3 regions of the Paenibacillus sp. FSL H8-0457 genome follow, and region 1 is predicted to be linked to each of the others. Evidence: predicted binding sites of a transcription regulator. Region 1 holds the regulator's gene; each other region holds the start of a gene.

Evidence for each region. The regulator Rex, encoded in region 1, represses fermentation and respiration genes when NADH is low (regulators of the CRP and FNR family bind a similar motif). The targets are predictions, from matches to a motif close to TTGTGAAATATTTCACAA.
Region 2: qoxA (cytochrome aa3 quinol oxidase subunit II) is a predicted target of Rex. The motif match lies at 3,343-3,360, and genes of this name have one in related genera.
Region 3: MHI43_RS10065 (nitrate/nitrite transporter) is a predicted target of Rex. The motif match lies at 2,306-2,323, and genes of this name have one in related genera.

Annotation. Positions count from the first base shown of each region.
Region 1 is NZ_CP150293.1:2,561,632-2,567,184, reverse strand. Features, by position in the region: gene MHI43_RS11345 (hypothetical protein) at 1-520, opposite strand, end outside; gene MHI43_RS11340 (DUF5590 domain-containing protein) at 779-1,297, opposite strand; gene MHI43_RS11335 (amidohydrolase) at 1,329-2,630, opposite strand; gene MHI43_RS11330 (redox-sensing transcriptional repressor Rex) at 2,605-3,270, opposite strand; gene dinG (ATP-dependent DNA helicase DinG) at 3,336-5,553, opposite strand, start outside.
Region 2 is NZ_CP150293.1:2,873,843-2,879,395, reverse strand. Features, by position in the region: gene MHI43_RS12880 (TIM barrel protein) at 1-267, opposite strand, end outside; gene MHI43_RS12875 (LysE/ArgO family amino acid transporter) at 366-983, opposite strand; gene MHI43_RS12870 (PLP-dependent aminotransferase family protein) at 1,129-2,577, shown strand; gene qoxA (cytochrome aa3 quinol oxidase subunit II) at 3,581-4,585, shown strand; gene qoxB (cytochrome aa3 quinol oxidase subunit I) at 4,649-5,553, shown strand, end outside.
Region 3 is NZ_CP150293.1:2,309,855-2,315,407, forward strand. Features, by position in the region: gene MHI43_RS10050 (GAF domain-containing protein) at 42-506, shown strand; gene MHI43_RS10055 (ATP-binding protein) at 503-1,582, shown strand; gene MHI43_RS10060 (response regulator transcription factor) at 1,579-2,226, shown strand; gene MHI43_RS10065 (nitrate/nitrite transporter) at 2,381-3,895, shown strand; gene MHI43_RS10070 (YwiC-like family protein) at 3,948-4,673, shown strand; gene MHI43_RS10075 (hypothetical protein) at 4,798-5,034, shown strand; gene MHI43_RS10080 (glycoside hydrolase) at 5,148-5,553, opposite strand, start outside.

The DNA of each region.
Region 1 (5,553 bases):
ACACCTCCATTTTGCCAGGTTGACGCGGCAAGATTATAAATTTACCAGACTTGCCGTCCGACAAGCTGACATAGACATTGGTGTCATCGATCGTTGCTTTTGCTTTCAAATTCGGCGACTGGGCAGCCAGCTGCTCGAGCGATGATTGAATATCGGTATACTGCTTATTGTCCATCGCTTCGGCAACCGACAGCATCGCTTGCTCCCACCATTGATCCAATGCTTCCGAGGAATGGTCCTCCACCTGGATTCTCAATTCCCGCTTGCCGATCACGGACTTGCCTTCCTGCTTAATATGCTGAACCAAACCTTGTAAATTCGCATCCGGAGCCAAATCAAGATTCAAAGTCACGGTATCCTGTTTAATATCTATATGAGAACTTTTCACGCCGTCGTATTGTGACACAACAGTTGCGAGCGGATTCTGCAAAGCCATCTGCCGATATAGAAACCAACCGCCAAAGAGGACCGATGCTGAGATCACGACAGTCAGCATGATAGGTACAATGCGCAGTTTCATGAAGTTCCTCCTTTAATTCCAATATGAAATTTTGTATAGCAATTGCAGCACAAAAATACATATAACAACGATATATAGTGACGCATGTAATTGATCTGCTCAATTCGTACAAGTACGAGTATATCACATCTTATATACTTTTTCATGCTTGTCTGTGAAAATATTTAGAACAGTTTTACCAATTTATTTCTGTATGCGCTTACATATTTATGTGCCAAAGAGGCATCCCTATAAGGGGACGCCTTTTCATTTGTTTTCTTATTGATTAGGAAGAATAATATCATTTCCGATGGCGTTTCCGTCTTGAAAACGATAGAATCTGTAACCGCGCTGACCGTTGTTTTCATATTGCAGCTGCCAGGCATACTCGCCTTCATACATTCCCGGCAGCAATCGCTTGATGACCGCACCCGGCATTTCGTTTCGGATCTGGTCCCGCATCACGGCCTCTGACATGCCCGTATTCAATAACACCGACTGAACGGCATCTGCCCCTTCTACAGGAACGTTATCGTCCGTAAACTTCACCCAGACCATGCGGTCTTGATTGTCTTTATCTTTCCCGCTGACCACCCAATAGTTATTGTCCTCGCCCCATACCGATTTATAGGTCTTGTCGGACGAGACCAATTGGCCATGCTGTTTCGCTGCAAGGATCGCCATTCTTTCTTCATTCCACGTATCTTTCATAACATAGGAATAATAGAGCTGTAGGCCAAGCAATAATAGCAGGACGCCGGACACGCTTAGCAATATCCACTTCGTTTTTTTCTTCAAATCCGTCTTCCTCGCTCCCCTTGATTATTCCCTAGAGGGTTGTAAGACGCTCAAATGCACGCTGCGCTTCCCGGCGGATGCGTTCCTCGTCGAGAGTAAGGCTCGCGCCATTCTTCACCACCTGCTTGCCGTCAACCCATACATGCTCTACATCCTTCGCGCTGGCAGAGTAGATCGCGTGAGAAATATAGTCGGTCCGCGGAAGGAAATGCGCCTGATCCGTATTCAATGCGATCATATCGGCTTTCATCCCAACCGCGAGCATACCGATATCCTCAAGGAAAGCGGACCTGGCTCCGTACTCCGTACCCATTCGAAGCGCTTCGGAGGCCGGAATGGCTGTCGGATCCCCGCTCACTCCTTTATGGATCAGGGCAGCCAGCCGCATCTCTTCGAACATATCCAGGTTATTGTTGCTAGCAGGTCCGTCGGTACCGAGCGACACCGTTATGCCGGCTTTGAGCAGCGCAGGTACGCGGGCGACTCCGCTCGCAAGCTTCAAATTGCTTCCGGGATTATGGGATACGGCTACTTGATGCTTGGCCAAGACTTCGATTTCTTCATCGGTCAGATGAACGGCATGCGCAAGGAGCGTAGGACGGGAGAACATGCCCAGCTTCTCCAAATGGGCAACGGGGCGAAGCCCGTAGTCCTTAACATTCTGAGCCACTTCCGTTTCCGTTTCGGACATATGGGTATGCAAAGGCAGGTTCAAGTCATGGGATGCTTGAACGAATTTTTCGATGAAATCCGGCGGGCAGGTATAAGGCGCGTGCGGCGAGATCATCGTCGTAATTCTGCCGTCAGCCTTGCCATGCCAATCCTTCGCGAATGCCACCGCCTCATCCAGCTTCTGCTGCTGTACCTCGGGCGGGCATAAACCGATTACGCCGCGCGTCAGGACGCCGCGCATTCCCGAGTCCTGGACAACCTTCGCGACCTGATCCATATGGTCATACATATCCACAAACGTCGTGGTTCCGCCCTTGATCATCTCCAGCACGGAGAGCGATGTGCCCCAATATACGTCGTCTGACGTGAATTTGGCTTCCATCGGCCACATTTTTTCCTGAAGCCATACCTGCAGCGCCAGATCGTCCCCATAGCCTCGAAGAAGCGACATGGCGGCATGTCCATGCGTGTTCACCAATCCAGGCAGGAAGAACAGATGGGTTCCGTCGATAATCTCTGTTCCCTCTTCCACGACGGGCTCCTCTTCGCCCAGGTACGTGATCCGGTCGTTCTCGACCACCATATATCCGCGCAGCACGGATCGGTCTTCCTCCAGTACTGCAAACGTTCCGTTCTTAACCATCCACTTCGTTGTTGTCATGTGCTGCATCCTCCTTGCCGTTATCCAAATAATAGGCCAAACTTTGCAAATCCGTTGTAAAATCAGCCGTATGAATCCGGATATGGGCTGGGGCTTTCAGGATGGTTGGCGCAAAGTTCAGAATCGCCTCGATCCCTGAGGCGATAAGCTGATTCGCTACGTTCTGCGCTTCGAAATCCGGAACGGTAATAATCCCGATTCGAATGCCGTGCTCATGAACCGTCTTCTCCAGCTCTTCCATCGGCTGTACGACCAAATTGTTAATTTTCATACCAACTTTGGGAGAATACGAATCGAAAATCGCCACAATCTTCATATTATCCTTCAGGAATGCATTGTAATTCGATAATGCATGTCCAAGATTACCGGCCCCGACCAATGCGACATTGATCTTCTGGTCCAGCTTCAGAATCTGGCGAATCTTCTCGATCAGATAAGAAACATCATATCCGATCCCTTTCCGTCCAAAATCACCGAAATACGCCAGGTCCTTACGAATTTGAGCAGGATTGAGGTCCAGCTTCTGTCCCAATTCCTGGGAGGAAACCGTGGAAACCTCCCTCTTCTGAAGCTCATTCAAATAGCGCAAGTATACAGGTAATCTGCGGACCACGGCTTCCGAAATTTTTTCCGATTTCATGCATGCTCCCCCTAATAATAGGTTAATAACTACATCTTTTTTTGTTGATCGTGCTTGGTTTCACTTTATTCAGCTTGGTTCCCCGCGCTTGCCTCTTCCTGCAGCCATTCCGAAATTCGGGGTACGATCCCCTCTGTCGACATGTGCTCCATCTTCGGCCCCGGCAAGGAATATAAGAAATACTTCCCGTAATAGGATTCAATGACCCGGGTATCGTACACGATCACGATCCCTTTATCTTGTGCTGTTCGCACCAGGCGCCCAAACCCCTGTTTGAAACGAATGACCGCTTGCGGAACCGAAAGCTTCATGAAGGGATTCTTCTTCTGCTGCTGCAGCAGTTCGCTCTTGGCTTCGACCAAGGGGTGATTCGGCGGCTGGAACGGCAGCCGGACGATGGCAAGACAAGTCAGCGCCTCACCCGGGATGTCTACCCCTTCCCAGAAGGAGCTGGTGCCCAGCAGCACGGAAGCGCTGCTGTCCTGAAATCTTCGGATTAACTTGGTACGGCTGGTTCCGTCCATCCCTTGTCCCAATACCGTGATGTCGCTTGATGCCAGCGCTTCTTTCAGCGGCTCGTGCACCTGGCGCAGCATCCGGTACGAAGTGAACAGGACGAGCATGCGGCCATGCGTAGCGACGGCCGTATCGGCTAAAGACTTCACGAGCGTATTCACAAAGAGTGCATCCCCGACCGATCCCTTCACGCTCGGAAAATCGCGCGGCACGACAAGAAGGGCTTGTTCCCTGTAATTAAACGGGGACGGGAGCTGAACCGTGTTCAGGTTCCCCGCTTCAGCCGCTTCCTGAAGACCCAGGTTCTCGATCATGAACTGAAACGATTTGTCCACCGACAAGGTCGCCGATGTCAGAATCACGCTTTGTTTCTTGTCAAAAAACAATTCCTTCAAATGAGAGCTCACGTCGACGGGCACGGCATACAACTGCAGCGATTTGCTGCGGAAATTGCCATTCGCCTCCATCCAGTATACCGTGCCCTCATCGTTCAGGGCCATGAAGGAGCGCAGGTCTTCGCGATGCGCGGCCAGGTCCTTAAATAGGCCCGATAGGTCGGTTAACAGGCTGTCCGCGCTGTAGTCATCCAAATCTTCCTTCATTTCGGCGATCAGCTTATCGCCCTTGCGCACGACATCGCCCAGCGTCAGATGAATTTGATGCTCCAGTTCGGCCATCGAATCCCAATCCTTCGGCTTCTTCAGCGGGGACAGGCGGAGCGAGAATTGGCCGGCATCTCCCGGAGAAGCGTCTCCGCGTTCCGGAAGCAGTCCGAACAATTGATCGCTGAGCCGATCCCAATTCTCTTTTACGGTAATCAGGTCCGGATACAAACGGTCGATGACGGAAGACCATTCGACTGCCTTCTCGTGCGGCGAAGCTTGCAGCAGCTGGCGCAGAGCCGGGAGCTGCCCGCTTCGGCTGTCTTTGTACAAACGGGTCAAGGTATGGACCACCGAAAAATACTTCATCTGCAAGCCAAGGTGCTTGCCGGCGACATCCTCAAGATGATGCGCTTCGTCGATGACGAGGCGCTCATAGCTTGGCAGCAGCTGATGATTCGCCTTCACGTCGGTGAACAGCTTCGAATGGTTCGTAATGACGACATCCGCGATGCCTGCTTCATGCTTGGCCCTGTGATAGTAGCATTTGCGGAACCAAGGACAGGCGCGTCCGAGGCAAGAATCAGAATCGCTGGAGATGGTCTCCCAAAAATCCCTTCCGCGTCCGCCAAGGTTTAGCTCTTCATCATCCCCGTTCTCCGTCTGGGTCAGCCAGACCAGCATCTGGGCCGCCGTGATTACGTCTTCCTTCGGGGAATGAAAATCTCTTCTATTTATTTTATGTTCAAATTTTCTCAAACACAAATAATGTCCCCTGCCCTTGAAAATGGCCGCCTTAAAAGGAAAAGGAACAACCTGGGTGAGCAGGGGAATATCCCGGTCACGCAGCTGTTCTTGAAGGTTGATCGTATGCGTGCTCACCATAACCTTCTGTTCCTGCTTCACGCTTTGATAGATCGACGGCAGCAAATATCCAAGGGATTTGCCGGTTCCCGTGCCCGCTTCGATCAATAGATGTTTATTATCATCCAGCGCCTGCATCACTTCCTGGAACATCATGTCCTGGGCATCCCTGCTCTCGTAATGAGGCAGCGTTTCCTTCAGGCGTTCACGGACTTCGTTCATGTATTGCTCGAAGCTTACATCGGCCAAAGGGTTGGGCTCCGTCTCATCTCTCACAGGTGCTATATCGTTCCAATCATCC
Region 2 (5,553 bases), 310 kb from region 1:
CGGGTCGGGATCCCATAGATGAGCCCCGTCAACAGCAAAGTTAACCACGCTCATCTCCTTCTCATCCAGCGCTTCCCTGATTTTCAGTATGTAGCTTTCGTCGGCAAGCTTGTATATGGGGCCGCTTCGATCGATGAAAAAACCGTTCCACAAATCAACCACATCCATTCGGTATCGATACTTCACTGTCTCCAAATAACCGAACACATCCATTTTGCCGTCGAGAAACGTGTTATAAAAAGAATAGCCGCCAATCGAAATGTTCATCGCATTGCCTCCTCCTATTCCCGGGTTACATACAAACTTACCACATTTTCTATCCCTTAATTAGCATAAATTCCTAGTCCCTTCTAAATTTCTCCTCACTAGGTTTGAATCAAATGAAAGACGAGATAAGCGGCCGTCCCCCACATAATCACCGCCGATATTCGGTTCAGCGCGGACAGCAGCCTGCCTGACGGATCCATTCTTCCCGCCGCCCTGCCGGCAATTCCGAGTCCCAGAAACCACAGCCAGGAGACGGCGATGCATACAACGGTAAAAATCATTTTGTCCGCCCCTTCATATTGAAGCGAGCTCGTGCCGATGACGCCCATCGTGTCCAGAACCGCATGCGGATTTAGCAGCGACACGGACATGGCAAATACGATTTGCTTCTTGGGAGAGAACGAACGGGCGCTTTCCGGGTCCTGACCTGAAGGCTTACTCCTCCACGTCGCTGCTCCCATATAGACCAGGAAGCAGATGCCCAATGTAAATAACGTCAATCGGATCCATTCATATTCCAAAACGATCACGGATACGCCCAATACCGCCAATGAAATCAGCAGCGTATCGCATAACGATGCGGTAATCACGACGGGCAGCGCCCTAATAAACCGGGGTTGGACGACACCTTGATTAAATACGAACACATTCTGCACGCCCAAGGGAAGAATTAGGCCAAGAGCCAGAATGAATCCATGAAGTATAACGCCTAGCATTTGAAAGCAAACCTCCAGTATATATTTTCACCATTGTAATGGAGGAGCATGGCTGCGTCTCCAACCAATTGGTTGGCATTGGACCCAACCAATGATGTATACTGGGCATGATTCTTTAGAGACGTTGTCAGAAAGCAGGTTGTCCATGACAGAAGAATGGAAATTGAATAAAGCTTCCGAAGTGCCCCTGCATCAGCAAATTTATGATCACATGAAGAGCCGAATCATGAACGGGGAATGGCCGGTCGGAACCCGAATTCTCCCGCAGAGGGAGCTTGCCGCCAAATTTCAAGTCAACCGCAGCACCATCGTTTATGCCTTGGGTGAGCTTGCGGCTGACGGTTTCATAGAATCCCGGGTGGGACAAGGCACGGTTATTGTTAACAATACTTGGAGCGTATTGGCCGCCACGCCCCCGCCTGATTGGAATCAATACGTGAAATCCGGCTCCTATCAGCCGAACATCCATATGATCCAGCAGATCAACCGTGCGGAAACCGATCCCGAAGTGATCCGACTCGGTACTGGCGAGCTTTCGCCTGAGCTCCTCCCGACCGCCCAAATGCGGGAGACGTTTAACGGCAGCATGTCCAGCCGTTTCACTTTGGGATATTCGGAACCGAAAGGCAGCCTATACTTAAGGGAAATCATCAGCGATTATTTGAATAAGAAGGGGATATCCGCCTCTCCTTCTTCCATTCTTATCGTCTCCGGCGGGCTGCAGGGCTTGCAGCTTATTTCCCTGGGGCTGCTGCATCACGGTTCCGCCATCCTGGTGGAGAATCCCACTTACCTGAACTCGATTCATGTATTCCAGTCGGCTGGCATGCATTTGCACGGCATCCCGATGGATGCCAAAGGGATCAGAACGGAATCTATCGGAAGGCTCAAGCGTCAGCACAGAGCCGCCCTGCTCTACACGATCCCTTCCTTTCATAACCCTACAGGCACAATGATGTCTTCCGACAGAAGGACGGAGCTGCTGCAAATCTGTGCCGTAGAAAGATTGCCCGTCATCGAGGATGATGTGTATGGCGATTTATGGTTGGATACTCCCTCTCCGCCCCCTTTGAAAGCTTCGGACAAACAAGGACTCGTGCTCTATATGGGCAGCATGTCCAAAACCCTCGGGCCTGGTCTGCGCATCGGATGGGTCGTCGGACCGGAGCCTGTCATCGATCGGCTGTCCGACATTAAAATGCAGACCGATTACGGGTCCAGCTCGCTGTCCCAGCATGCTGTCGCGGAGTGGCTCTCGAGCGGATCCTATGAGAAGCATCTCGTTCAGATCCGGGCAGAGCTGATGAGGCGCAGAGACTTTACGCTGTCGTTGCTGGAACGATATTTTCAAGATATTGCCCACTGGAATAAAACCCAAGGCGGATTTTATGTTTGGCTCCGCATCGCAAAGCCGATCTCCATTCGTACGTTATTCGAGCAGGCGTTGAAGGAAGGCCTGCTGCTCAATCCCGGAAATATTTATGACCGTAACGACCAGCAGCATCTGCGGTTATCTTTTGCCTACGCCTCCTACGATCAACTGGAGAAGGGACTTATTCGGCTTGCGGAGCTTATTCGCCTCCATGTGTTGTAAACAGCAAAAGCAAAGGGCTATTCCGAGGAATGCCGTACATTCTCTGGATTAGCCCTTTCTTTATTTAGCGCGCCATCATGTTATCGTTTATGCTTGCTTGCAGCCTACACATGACGCCGTTCCATCAGATTGATCCCAATACCCATGCACAATACCCCGATGAGCAGCAATTAACCATGCTGAGAAGTCCGTCGAGCAAACTTTGAAGAACACTCACTTTCATCGAGTTCTCTCAGCTTTCATCGCAAATATCGTACGGGTTCGTTGCATCCGTACTCGCGGGCCACAAGGAGATTACCGAAAATACCGACGTTGCGAGCAGTGTGACAAATAGCATTGCAGGCCTGGCACGGTATAATGGCGCCAAAAAAAGCCCGCGAAAAAAATGGCGCTGCTCCCTAATCGCCAAGGCAATGGATCCGGATCAACATGCTGCAGTACAGGGACGAAGGCGCACAGCCAGCTCAAAACAAGAAATAAAAACCATATCCAGAACGACCTCACTGGCTCCCCTCTCTTTCCTATCAAGCGTTTCACAATTCCCAGCAAAATATCTCGTTCCAATTTTTTGGTTATAACATATCACAAGCCTCTTCGAGCCTTTTGGTTAAATAAGTAAACTGGAAATAAAAATCGGCTTCGGATTTATTGTGAAAAATTATACATGCACGTCTAACCCCTTATCAATACTGGGATTTATTCGGTAGGTTTAGGGGCCGATTGCGGTGAAAAACAGGCCCGGAATTGTGACGAAACTGGTAACTCTCGTGAATATTTGAACAAAGTATGAACTGCCTGAAAACCGCGCCACTACAATGATTTCGCTCACAACCGTACCCTTTTGTAACAAATTGAACACATAAAATTACATACATTGACACGAATGTGGATTTATTTGTTAATTATACAATTTTATGTGTTTTGCAAAGCCGACCGGAACTTCCTACTATAGATGTGTCAGTAACATTGAATCGAACGAACGTTTCAAGGAAAGGGGTACATCATGAACAAAAGAGGGCCGTTATTTGCATTGTTACTATGCTTTACCTTGCTCTTATCGGGATGCAGCTCGCTCACGGTATTAGATCCGAAAGGACCGGCTGCCAGAACCCTATCCGATACAATCATATTCTCTATTCTCATGATGGTCGGAATTCTAGCGGTAGTTTACGCGCTCTATATCTACATGCTCACCAAATATCGAGCCAAGAAATCCAACGAAGGTTACGAGCCGCCTCATGAAGAGGGCAACAAATGGCTGGAAATTCTGTGGACTGCCATTCCGATTCTGATCGTTGCCGTGCTCTCGGTCGTAACCGTCAAAACGACGGTGGCCGTCGAGAATGTGCCTGAAGGTTATGAGAACCAAAAGCCTCTGGTTATTTACGCTTCCTCTTCCAACTGGAAATGGCACTTCAGCTATCCGGAAGAAGGAATCGAAACCGTTAATTACGTCAACATTCCGACCAATCGTCCGATCGAGTTCAGACTGTATTCGTTCGGTCCGATCACAAGCTTCTGGATTCCTCAGCTTCACGGACAGAAGTACGCGATGAGCGACATGATCACCAAGCTGAACATGGTTGCCGACGTACCGGGTTCGATGATGGGCCGTAACGCGAACTTCAACGGCGAAGGTTTTGCCCATATGGAGTTCGAAGCTCTTGCCATGACCTCTGCCGAGTACGATGAGTGGGTTAAGGATGTAAAGGACACCGCGCCTGAACTGAAGGAAGATGAGTTCAAGAAGCTTCTGGATACCGCGCATGTCGGTCGGATGACTTTCTCCAACACGCATCTGGAATTCAGCCCGCCGCCATCCGAAGACCATCACCATGGCGGTGACGTCAACGGCAATGAGGAGCATCAGGACCATAAAGACGTCCACCCGGATCCTGCAACAACGGAAGAAACGGAATTTGACAGCGAAACGAACGTGGATCCAAACGAACCGCTGCCGAACTTCCCGGCTGAAGAAAGCCCAAATCATCAACATGATGGACATTAAATCGGTGAGTGAAACGTTGTTCACCCGATCTACTTCATACATCCAGAAAGGAGCTAGGCCTTTATGAAATGGGACGAATTTTTCGTTACCGGTGATCCGTTAATTTACGGCGCCATGGTGAGTATCGTGCTCGTCTCGCTCGCAATCCTCTTCGGCTTGACCTATTACAAGAAGTGGGGATATATGTGGCGGGAATGGCTGACGACCGTGGATCACAAAAGAATTGGCGTCATGTACATCATCTGTGCATTGATCATGCTGTTCCGCGGGGGCGTCGACGCGATCATGATGCGTGCGCAGACCGCCGCACCCGAGATGAAGTTTCTGACCGGTCAGCATTATAATGAAGTATTCACGACTCACGGGGTCATCATGATCCTCTTTATGGCCATGCCGTTTATTTTCGGTCTGATGAACGTCATCGTTCCGCTCCAGATCGGTGCCCGTGACGTTGCATTCCCTAAACTGAACGCAATCAGCTTCTGGCTGTTCTTCGCCGGAGCGATGCTGTTCAACATTTCCTTCGTTATCGGAGGATCGCCTGATGCCGGCTGGTCCGCTTACTTCCCGCTGGCCAGTATCGAATTCAGTCCGACGGTCGGCAACAACTACTACTCTCTGTCGCTTCAGATTTCAGGGATTGGTACTTTGCTGACAGGCCTTAACTTTATCGTAACCATCCTGAAAATGCGCGCGCCGGGTATGACCCTGATGCGCATGCCAATGTTTACGTGGTCGGTATTGATCACTTGCGTCATCATTATCTTTGCTTTCCCTGTGCTTACGATTGCGCTTCTGCTTATGATGTTCGACCGCATCTTCGGCTCGCAATTCTTCACGATGGCCAACGGGGGCATGGATATGCTCTGGGCCAACCTGTTCTGGGTATGGGGTCACCCTGAGGTATATATCGTTATTCTGCCGGCATTCGGTATTTTCAGCGAGATCATCTCAGCGTTCTCCAAAAA
Region 3 (5,553 bases), 250 kb from region 1:
GCTTCTTTAGCCTTCTTTTCTACGTCAGAGGAGTAATGGGGATGAAGAATCAGCCGATCTATGATTACCAACGTGAAATGGATAAGCTTCGGACCCGGTTTCATTTCGATTTCGTGTCCATGGCATTGGTGCAGCCGGCTGAAGACCGATTTGTATTGACCTGGCAATATGCCTCGGGAAACATCAACGAGAGGTACAAGCGCATCGTGCTGCATTCCGGCAAGGGCATCGCCGGCATGGTGTTTAAGACCGGGAAACCGATGCTGATCCCGAATGTGAATGCGGATATTGAATCAAGGGACTTGTATAATTATCCGATTATCGTTGCAGAGCAGCTGAAGAGCCTCGGTGCCATACCGCTGTGGGAAGGCACGCGCGTCATGGGGGTTTTGCTTGTGGGATATCGTAAGGAGAACATGCTGGATCACAAGGCCTTTGCGTCTTTTCAGGAAGGTATAGGAACGGAATTTGGCGCTTTTTATGCCAAGGAGGTATCACGGCCGTGATTCAAATGACGGATGAGCATCTGAGCGAATTGCTGAGAAACATGTATCAGAATAGCATGGAAGCCATTTTTTTTATGGACGAGGACGGCAGCGTGGTCGCGATGAATCCGGCTGCGGAGAATATCCTTGACATTGAAGTGATCGAGAGGATGCACTCCGGACTGGACGGGTCCTTCTGCCAGACCTGCGAAGGGTACACCGACGAACAGGATCTCATCTCCTGCTCCAAATGCTATCTGGATTATCCGGATGGAGAATTCTCGTCGTTCCAAGTCTATCTGAAGACGCGGTCCGAAGGAATTGTTCCTTATGCGGCCAGTTACCATACCATCGATGAAGCCCGCGGCATCCGGGTGATGATGCTCCTCGATCTGACGAAGCAGCAGAAAACGCAGGAAATGCTGCAGCGGACGAATATGCTGAAATACGTCATCAAGGCACAGGAGGACGAGCGCAAGCGGATCTCGCGCGAGCTGCACGATAGCGTGGCTCAGGAGCTCTTAAGCTCGCTGGTCGACCTGCGCGTCGTTAAATATATGAATGTGGGCGAGGATGTGCTCAAGAAGCTGCACCAGACCGAGGCGTCTTTAACGAGGCTGCTGGATGATATCCGGCATTTGTCGGTCGAGCTCCGGCCCGCTTCCCTCGATGATTTGGGGCTGGAGGCTGCCTTCCGCTCCCATTTCAAATGGATCGGGAAGAATTACGGCATGCTGGTTGAATTCTCTGCCGAGTTAGCGGCGGCCCGCTATGGCAGCGAGATTGAAACGGTGGTGTACCGGGTTTGCCAGGAAGCGGTGTTAAATGCCTTGAAATATTCGGGAACGGACGAGGTTCATGTCCGATTATGCGAGGAGAACGGCTGCCTTCAGTTAACCGTCCGTGACGATGGCGTCGGGTTTAACATGATCATTGACGAAGCCAAGGGAACCGGACTCGGGCTGTACGGAATGCGCGAACGCGCAGAGCTCGTCGGTGGCCAGTTTACTTTGGTTTCCGCTCCCGGCGAGGGGACGACGGTTCAACTGAAGATCCCGCTTACGAGCAGCGGCAAGGCGGAGGTGAGGGGAACATGAAAATTGTGATCGCGGATGATCATGCCGTGGTCCGCAGCGGATTTTCCATGATTCTGAATTACCAAGAGGATATGGAGGTCGTCGCGACGGCGGCAGACGGCATCGAGGCATACGCCATGGTGGCCAAGCACCGGCCGAATGTGCTGTTGATGGATTTAAGCATGCCTCCCGGCGAGAGCGGATTGATTGCGACAGGCAAGATCAGCAGCGAATTTCCGGAAACGAAAATTTTGATCCTGACCATGTATGACGATGACGATTACCTGTTCCATGTTTTGAAGAACGGCGCTTCGGGTTACGTGCTCAAAAATGCGCCGGATGATGAATTGATTTCGGCCATCCGCATGGTCCATAAGGGAGGAACCTACATCCACCCCCAGATGGCCACGTCCCTGGTCCGGGAATTTATCAAGAAAGACAGCGAGAGTGCGGAGCAGGATCCGTTCAACAGTCTGTCCCAACGGGAGATTGAAATCCTGCCGCTGATCGCGAAGGGCTATGGCAACAAGGAAATCGCGGAAAAACTATTTGTATCGGTCAAAACGGTGGAAGCGCACAAGGCCAAAATCATGGAAAAGCTGAAATTGAAGAGCCGCCCGGAGTTAGTGGAATATGCGCTGAAGAAAAAACTGCTGGATTTTTAATTATGACGCATAAGCAGGGTGATTGCGGTAAGGAATAGGGAAGTTCCCCGGAGAGATTCAGGGAACTTCCCTATTCGCATTGTGAATAGGTGCACGTACAATAGGAGCTGGGGATCAATATGCCATTCATTACGCTTTGGAAAAGGTGATGGGAATGATCAAAAAGCTGCAGCTTCCGCTGCAAACAATGAATCTGGTGCTTGGTTTTATGGTATGGGTCATCATCTCCGCGCTCCTGCCGTTCATAAGAGAAGATATCTCCATTCCGGCAGACCGGATCGCCATTCTGACGGCCATTCCGGTGGTCCTGGGCTCGGTTCTGCGGATACCGCTCGGCTATTACGCCAACGTGGTCGGAGCACGAATTGTTTTTATATCCAGCTTCATCCTGCTGCTGTTTCCGGTCTATTTTATCAGCTCGGCTTCATCCTTTACGCATCTGGTCATCGGCGGCTTGTTCCTTGGGATCGGTGGGGCCGTGTTCTCGGTGGGTGTGACCTCATTGCCGAAATACTATGCAAAAGAGAAGCTGGGACTGGTCAATGGGATCTACGGGATGGGCAACATCGGTACAGCCATTACGACGTTTGCGGCACCGGTCATCGCGACGGGGATCGGATGGTCCAAAACCGTCCAGCTGTATTTGATCCTGCTGCTGATATTTGCATTATTCAATGTTTTTTTAGGCGACCGCAAAGAAATCAAGGTGAAAACACCGGTCATGGAACAGATCAAGGGTGTATATAAGAATGAAAAACTGTGGTTTTTCTCGCTTTTTTATTTCATTACCTTCGGTTCGTTCGTAGCCTTTACGGTGTACTTGCCGAACTTCCTGGTTTCTCATTTTGAGCTGGCCAAGGTGGATGCCGGGATGCGGACGGCCGGGTTCATCATGATTGCGACTTTTTTGCGTCCCGTCGGCGGCTGGCTTGCAGATCGATTTAAACCGCTGTTCTTATTAATGGGCGTATTCCTGGGGCTGACGGCTGCGGCTATCCTGTTGGCATTCTCCCCGTCCATCGGCTTGTATACGGCCGGCTGCTTAACCATAGCCGTTGGTGCGGGTCTCGGAAACGGGGTCATTTTCAAACTCGTGCCCCTTTATTTCAACAAGCAGGCTGGCATCGTGAATGGCATCGTGTCCATGATGGGCGGTCTTGGCGGTTTCTTTCCGCCGCTGATGCTTTCCTTTATCCATTCGGTTACGGGGCAGTATTCCATCGGCTTCATGGCTTTGTCGCAGGTTGCGCTTGCGAGCTTCGTCGTTGTGGTATGGATGTACTACCAGGACAAACTTGCCGTGCAATCCGAGGTGTTTAACTCCACCGGCCAAGGGATTCTGGTAACGGATCCAAGCGGAAGGATCAGTGCGGTCAATCCCGCATTCACGAAGTTAACGGGATACTCGGAGGAGGAAGTGCTCGGCAAAAATCCGAGCGTGCTGAAGTCCGGAAGGCAATCGCCGGCGTTTTACCGCGCGATGTGGTCTGAAATCATGGAACGCGGAAGCTGGCAGGGGGAGATTTGGAACCGCAGGAAAAACGGGGAGGAATATTTGGAGCTGTTGACCATTAATGCCGTAAGGGACGAATCCGGCGACATCATTCATTATGTGGGTACCTTTAGCGATATTACATACCATTCGTCCGGCAATGCTTCGAGCGGCTGACAAGAGATGAATCGTTGTCGGTGTGAGCTGATGGATGGAGAGGGAGAGAGGCATGAAAAAGACGAGGATTGTGATTCCGCGGGAGCATGGAGGCTGGGCCATGGTCTCTGTACCTTATTTCATCGGAATGGTGGCTGCCAAGCCGGCCCTTATGCACCTTCCGCTGTTTTTGGCGTGGTTGTTTCTATATATGGCGTCCTATCCGTTTCTGCAATCCTTAAAGACCCCGGCCAAACGCAAAATCTGGATATCCTGGGGGACCGTTTATGCCCTTGTTGCCGCTGTGTTTCTGGTTCCGGTACTTGTTCTCAAGCCGTTGATGCTCTGGTTTGCGCCGATCCTTCTCGTGCTGATCATGGTTAATGTCTGGCATGTCCTCCGCAAAGCGGAGCGTGCGCTGCTGAACGATATTTGTGCGATCCTGCTGTTCTGTACCGGAGGCGCCGCTGCCTACATGCTGGGAGGAGGAGGTTTTGATCAGCTGCTAGCCGCTGTTGTTGCTCTGAATTTTCTATATTTCACGGGAACCGTATTCTTTGTCAAATCCGTATTTCGGGAGCGGAAAAACAGGCGCTGGACGGCATATGCCATCATGTATCATTCGGTGATGCTGATTCTGCCGATCTTCCTCGGGCATCCGTGGATGTGCCTGCCGTTCTTGTTTCCGTTTGTGAAGACACTGCGGTATGCCGGAAAAATAATGAAACCGATGAAGGTCGGCATGATCGAGATTGCGGGTTCCATCCAGTTTTTATTGCTGTCATGGATCTTGATGTAATCTGCTTTCGCTATCGCGATGGTGAAATATGCACAGCTGCCCTTCGGGCGGCTTCCATGCGAATCGACTCTGTCATCCATTCTGTTATAATAAGGGAATGGATACAGAAGGGAAGAATGCAAATATGGCATATACAGCACAGCAGGTGGCCGAATGGATGGTGGAGGAAATCCGGTTTACGGGCAATTTGTATCAGACGGAAGCCATCCGTTATGTACGCGAGAACTTCGGGGAAGAATTTGTCTTCGTGAACGAGAATGGAAATGCTTCGCTGTCCAAGGACGTGAAGAAGGCATTCCGCAAACTGCATGGCGGCCGGATTGCCTGGGATCGCGACGGATTCATGTGGGCCTGGACGTAATCCCGCTATAACCGAATAATCAAAAGACGGGAGAGGCCGGATCGGCAGGCCGCCTCCTTGTAATAATGAGAACAGCTGCCCTGGTTACCAGGGCAGCTGTTCTTCATCATGAATCAATGGATCCGATGGACCGTGAATTGTCCGGTTGAGGCGTGCAGCGTCTTCGCCGTTTGCTGGGGGTCCAGCTGGCGATGGCGTTCTACCGCATAGCGGAACTCGTAGAAGCCGCCGAGCGTAGCTTTGAAATTGGTCTCCCAGTAGTTCGTCAATATCCAGGCATACGTGGAAGGGCGGCTGTCCGCCGGCTGCATGGTGTGAAGCTGGCGCGGCCCGTGCTCCAGCGTTCCGAGCTGTACGAGCGGCGTGTCTGTCATGGACAGGGTCAGCGCTTCCCGGTCTTTAGCCGAGTGCCAGAATATTCCCTCCTGCACGCTGGTGTAATCGAGGCAGCTTCCAGGAATTTGATCCTTCCAAGGCCGGATATGGCATCCGGCTTTTTCGGCGTATAACTCGGCTTCG